2 linked regions of the Adhaeribacter radiodurans genome follow. The protein of the gene in region 1 interacts with the protein of each later gene in a pairwise test. Links are inferred from orthologs where the notes say so. Each region holds a gene or a part of one and is shown in the gene's direction. Other genes may lie near its edges.

Region 1 (3,186 bases):
TAGAATTGGCCTCCCAAGTTAGTACGCGTGATGAGTATGTTATGAAACCGGAAAATCCTGAATTTAGAGTAGCTATTCTTGATCTTGGGGTAAAAAAGAATATCATTCAAAATTTAGTAAGCCGAGGATGTGAGTGTAAAGTATTTCCTTTTGATACCTCTTTCGATGAAATGGAGGAGTGGAAACCAGATGGATATTTTATTTCGAACGGGCCGGGAGATCCGGCGGCAACTACTCAAGCCGTAGAGAGTGTTAATCGGATACTAGAACGAGATAAGCCTTTATTTGGGATTTGTATGGGGCACCAGGTTTTAGCCCAGGCAAATGGTATTGCAACTTATAAAATGCACAATGGACATAGAGGATTAAATCATCCGGTCAAAAATTTGATTACTGGAAAATGTGAAATTACTTCCCAAAATCATGGATTTGCGGTGGATGGAGAGGCGATTAAAAACAACGATCAGGTGGAAATTACGCATATAAATCTGAATGATGGTACCATAGAAGGAATTCGCATTAAAGGGAAAAAGGCTTTTTCCGTTCAATACCACCCAGAGTCTTCACCAGGACCCCATGACTCTAATTACCTTTTTGATAATTTCATTGAATTGCTTAAAAATGGTTAACTACTATTAAGTTATTTAGGACTTAATTAGTAGTATTGCATCCATATTGTTCTTAGTTCATAAAATTTTAACTATTTATAAAAGATGACTTTAATTTCAAGCGTTAAGGCCCGTCAAATTTTTGACTCCAGAGGTAACCCTACTGTAGAAGTAGATGTTGTAACCGAAAATGGCTTTTTGGGCCGCGCAGCAGTTCCATCAGGAGCATCTACTGGTAAGCACGAGGCAGTAGAACTGCGCGACGGCGATAAATCGCAGTACATGGGTAAAGGCGTTCTAAAAGCAGTAAGCAATGTAAATGATATAATTGCCGAGGAGCTAATCGGGGAAAATGTATTTGAGCAAAATTTGCTTGATATTAAAATGCTGGAGTTAGATGGTACATCTAATAAAGGTAAGTTAGGGGCGAATGCCATATTAGGTGTTTCCCTAGCTATTGCTCGTGCTGCAGCGGAGGCTTTAGGTATGCCGTTATACCGGTATGTAGGCGGGGTAAATGCTAATACTTTGCCAGTACCTATGATGAACATTTTGAACGGTGGTAGCCATGCGGATAACTCCATCGATTTTCAAGAGTTTATGGTAATGCCGGTTGGTGCATCTAGTTTCCGCGAAGCTATGCAATGGGGATCTGAGATATTTCATCACTTAAAGAACGTACTACATAAACAAGGTTTATCTACTAACGTGGGAGATGAAGGCGGTTTTGCTCCAAATATCAAATCTAACGAAGATGCAATTAAAATTGTATTGCAAGCAATTGAAGCGGCTGGTCGTAAACCCGGCGATGAAGTGATGATTGCCATGGATGCTGCCTCTTCGGAGTTCTATGATGCTTCTACAGGTCTGTATCACTTTAAAAAATCAACTGGTGATAAATTAACTTCAGCGGAAATGGTGAGCTATTGGACAGATTGGACAAAAAAATACCCAATAGTTTCGATAGAAGATGGAATGGATGAAGATGATTGGGCTGGCTGGAAAGCATTAACAGATTCTATTGGAAGTACTACTCAACTAGTAGGCGACGATCTTTTTGTAACAAATGTAAACCGGTTGCAAAGAGGTATCGACGAATCTATTGCGAATGCTATTTTAATTAAAGTAAATCAGATAGGTACCCTTACTGAAACGATTAACGCTATTAACTTAGGCCGCAGAAATGGTTACAAGAGTATTATGAGCCACCGTTCCGGTGAAACCGAGGATAATACCATTGCTGATTTAGCAGTTGCTTTGAATACTGGTCAAATTAAAACAGGTTCAGCTTCTCGCTCTGACCGTATGGCAAAATACAACCAGCTGCTTCGGATTGAAGAAGAATTGGGTGAAATGGCTTATTTTCCCGGTAAAAAAATGTAAAATCTAAATTCACTATTTAAAGCAGGACGGTAAGCATTTGTTTTACCGTCCTGCTTTTTTTTATATATTTGATGTATGCGGATACGATTGCCAAAATTCATCAGAAGCTTTTATTTTATTTCTACGGTTACTTTCCTTGTATGGATGGTGTTCTTTGACTCTAATGATTTTATGACTCAATATCAGATGAGTAAGAAACTAAATGATTTAGAAGCAGATAAAGAATATTACGTTCAGAAAATAGCCGAAGTACAAAAAGATCGTACCGAACTGATGAGCAACCCCGAGCTATTAGAAAAGTACGCCCGGGAAAAATATTACATGAAACGGCCTACCGAAGAGGTGTTTATTTTAGTAAAAAAGCCTAAGCAAAAGTAAAATTCTTATTAAGTATAGTAAACAAGAAAGCCCTATCTTAAATAGGGCTTTCTTGTTTATAAGAAAAATTTTATAGAAAATACAAAAGATTTAAGCTGTTTTTTGGCAATTATTAAGGCCGGAATGAGTAGTTCTTAATGATTGTTGTTAATAAAGTAAAATGCTATAGCGATGCTTTCCTTGAAATTTTGAGTAATAAACGTATCTGAACTATAAGAAAGTGGATAGTGTTTAGAGAATAAGTATCAAATTTTTGCGACCTGCTACTTATAGATTATTAGTCTTAATATGTTTTTTTACGTATAAGGCAGTTTAAGTTAGTTGAAAGGGTACTATTTTTCTCAAAAAAGAAAAGCAATGGAACAGGAAAAAAAAGATATTATTAGAAAGGTAAAGAAGGGTAATCGTCGAATTCGTCGGATTATTCCTTTTTTGGCGCCTTTTTTCTTTGCGCACTTTCCATTACCAGCCGGAAGTTATAAGACTAAATCCGAGAATACGCATATATCGGGCGCAACCGCCGAAGCTTTACGATTTGCTGCTTTTCAGGTAGATGTTTATAAGCTTTACGAAGAAATTGGTTTAGAAAAGAGTGGCTTAACGCTGGATGTTTTTAATGATGCTTTATTGGGTTATTTAAACCTGAAAGCGCAAGGTCAGCTATCTGATAAAAAGTTGCTTACTGTTGTTGATTTTAATAAACCATCTACCGAAAAACGACTTTGGGTTATTGATTTGGCGGATAAAAAAGTTTTATTTAACTCACTGGTGGCGCATGGTAAGAACTCCGGTGAAAACTTAGCCGAACAATTCGACA
Region 2 (3,203 bases), 2.6 Mb from region 1 along the record:
TAAGAGCTAGTAAGAATCCTTCAACTAACGGGCAAAATTACATCACCCTAAAAAATCAAAATGATCAAAAACTTTCGTTCGTAAAAATCCAACAAGAATTCGGGGAATCTTACGGCCAGGCTAAATTAATTGGTGTGCCAGCCATGCACGCCGATGGGTACCGAGGCGAAGGAATTAGTATTGCTGTATTTGATGGTGGCTTTTCGGGAGTAAATAGAATCGCGGCTTTTAATCACTTATTTAGAGATAAAAAAATTAAAGCGACTTTTGATTTCGTGGATAAGAATGCCAATGTATTTAAGAAAGATAACCACGGCACCGAAGTTCTATCTACCTTGGCAGCAAATCAGCCGGGAACATTTGTGGGCACGGCTCCTCAGGCAGTATATTCGTTGTTTATTACGGAAGATGTAAAACGAGAGCAGAAGATCGAAGAAATTAATTGGTTATTGGCGGCAGAGTTTGCCGATAGCGCTGGAGTAGACATTATCCAAACCTCTTTAGGTTATAATACTTTTGATGGTTCCAGTGGTAACTATTCTTACCAGGATATGAACGGGGATAAAGCTATTTGTACCCGCGCTGCTGATTTTGCGGCCGCTACGGGCATGCTGGTAGTGGTAAGCGCCGGCAACGAAGGAAACAATGGCTGGCAATATATTACCGCTCCCGCCGATGCTGATTCGGTGTTAAGTATTGGAGCAACTGATTCATTAGGGAACCGGGCCATATTTAGTTCGCTTGGTCCCGCTTCTGATGGGCGCATTAAACCCGAATTAGCAGGTCAAGGACTAAAATCAGCAGTTATTGATTCAACCGGAAAAATAATTGGTGCCAATGGTACTTCGTTTTCTAGCCCCATTATATGTGGCTTGGTCGCTGGTTTTTGGCAAGCCAACCGGCAGTTAACCAATTTACAAGTAATGGATTATCTGAAATTATCAGGTTCGCAAGCTACACAGCCCGATAATCGTTTAGGTTTTGGCATACCGCATTTTAAAAGAGCCCAGTTATTGGCTCAACAAGATTCTGAAAAAAATCTAACTGGATTTAAATTGTTTCCCAACCCAGTCAAGGATAATCATTTTACCGTATTAGTGCCCGTAAATGCCGACCAGAACACGGAAATCAAAATTTTTAATGCTATTGGGCAGGAAGTAAACGTATTTACCTACCATTACGATAAAATAAAAACCGACCGTACTTTCGTTACTTTTGAAATCACCGGGCTTTCTGCGGGTATGTATCAATGCGTTATTACTAGCTTGAACCGCTCCGAAACAATTCGGTTTTTAAAACTCTGATTGAATTATCAGCTAAATTACTCCGAGTAGTACTAACAAAGTGCCTATCTTTGCTGCATGAAACCAATTATTGCTCCTTCTATTTTAGCAGCTGATTTTGCTAATTTACAGACCGAAATTGAATTACTTAACCAAAGTGCTGCCGACTGGATTCATTGTGATATAATGGACGGCCGGTTTGTGCCTAATATTTCTTTTGGTTTACCAGTGTTGCAAGCGGTTCATAAACATGCCCGAAAGCCATTGGATGTTCATTTAATGATTGCTGACCCTCAGTTGTACATTGAACAATTTCAAAAAGCCGGAGCCAATAGTATTACGGTACATTATGAAGCTTGCCCGCATTTACACCGGGTTATTGAACAGATTAAAAATGTAGATTGCAAGGCGGGAGTAGCGTTAAATCCGCATACCCCTGTTGCTTTGCTCGAAGACATTATTAATGATGTGGATTTAGTTCTCATTATGTCTGTTAATCCGGGCTTTGGTGGCCAGAAATTTATTCCGCATACCTATACCAAAGTGGCTGCTTTGCGCGAGTTAATACAATCAAAAAACGCGCATGCTCTAATTGAAGTAGATGGTGGAGTAAACGAAGAAACAGCACCCTTACTTTTAGAACAGGGGGCAAATGTTTTGGTGGCCGGGTCCTTTGTATTTCAAGCGAGTGATCCGTTACAGACCATCGCTAATTTACAAAATATCGCTTCCTGATTTATTTTTTATGCATCTGAGACTGGTTTTATGGCTGGCCTGGTTATTTTTTCCTGTTTTAGTTTATGCCCAACAAGCAACTGTTACGGGCCTGGTTATGGATGAAACCGGTGCTCCGCTTGAATACGCTAGTATAATTATAAAAGGAAAGACCTACGGAAGTCAAACCAACGCTGCCGGAATGTTTAAGATTACGGTTCCTGCTGAAAAAGACATAGTTTTAGTAATAAATTACTTGAGTTATCAGAATCAGGAAATTCAGCTTAGATTAAAAAATAAAGAAAACCGGGAAATTAAAGTAAAGCTTCTAACGGCAAGTAACGCGCTTTCCACCATTGTTGTCACCGATCAAAATTTTACTAATGCTAACTCTGCAGTAAGTATTATGCGCCTGAATCCGCGTATAACCAAGCAATTGCCTTCTGCATTCAACGATTTTAATAAAATTTTAGCTACTCTCCCGGGTGTATCTAGTAATAACGAACTTACTTCAACTTATTCCGTTCGGGGCGGTAATTACGATGAAAATTTAGTTTATGTAAATGGCATTGAAATTTACCGGCCATTTTTAGTAAGTAACGCGCAGCAAGAAGGGCTTAGCTTCGTAAACCCAGACTTAGTGCGAGACGTGCAATTTTCATCGGGCGGTTGGCAACCTAAATGGGGCGATAAACTTTCTTCGGTATTAAATATTACTTATAAAACTCCTAAAAAGCTGGCCGGCTCTGTAAATGGCGGATTAATTGGTGGAGGGGTACACCTGGAAGCTGCTTCTAAAGATAAAAGAATTACTTATTTAGCCGGAGTACGTTATAAAAATGCACAATTAGTTTTTAACTCTCTGGAAACAAACGGCAACTACCAGCCTAGTTTCACAGATGCTCAAAGTTATATTACAATAGATTTAACCCGTAAATCTCGCCGATCATTAGAATTACCCAAAACTACTTTAGGAATACTAGCCAGTGTAGCTCGTAATAAATACGAAGTTATACCTTTTTACCGGGAAACTTCCTTTGGCACCAGGGACCGGGTGGTGCAATTAGGTATAGACTACAACGGGCACGAGCGAATGGAGTATGAATCGTACCAAGGTGGATTGAATTTAATACATCGCTTTACCCCAAAGTTTTTTACCGAAATAACTGCTTCATCTGTAATCGCTCGTGAGAGGGAATTACGAGA

Evidence for each region.
Region 2: the proteins of eno (region 1) and rpe interact in binary tests that used the Escherichia coli proteins (3 or more experiments, as listed by UniProt). The link is inferred for Adhaeribacter radiodurans from one-to-one orthologs.

Annotation. Positions count from the first base shown.
Region 1 is NZ_CP055153.1:5,128,369-5,131,554, reverse strand. What follows is about bases 1-2,852. They hold eno (phosphopyruvate hydratase), read left to right. Parts: upstream 1-713; coding sequence 714-1,991; downstream 1,992-2,852. Other genes in these bases: HUW48_RS20390 (murein L,D-transpeptidase catalytic domain family protein), read left to right, coding at 2,727-2,852; HUW48_RS20395 (FtsB family cell division protein), read left to right, coding at 2,067-2,369; carA (glutamine-hydrolyzing carbamoyl-phosphate synthase small subunit), read left to right, coding at 1-629. In the rest of the region: more of HUW48_RS20390, read left to right, coding at 2,853-3,186. UniProt on the Escherichia coli protein: Catalyzes the reversible conversion of 2-phosphoglycerate (2-PG) into phosphoenolpyruvate (PEP). It is essential for the degradation of carbohydrates via glycolysis.
Region 2 is NZ_CP055153.1:2,531,389-2,534,591, forward strand. Bases 321-3,189 are described here. They hold rpe (ribulose-phosphate 3-epimerase), read left to right. Parts: upstream 321-1,361; coding sequence 1,362-2,018; downstream 2,019-3,189. Other genes in these bases: HUW48_RS10450 (S8 family serine peptidase), read left to right, coding at 321-1,304; HUW48_RS10460 (TonB-dependent receptor), read left to right, coding at 2,029-3,189. Also shown: more of HUW48_RS10450, read left to right, coding at 1-320; more of HUW48_RS10460, read left to right, coding at 3,190-3,203. UniProt on the Escherichia coli protein: Catalyzes the reversible epimerization of D-ribulose 5-phosphate to D-xylulose 5-phosphate.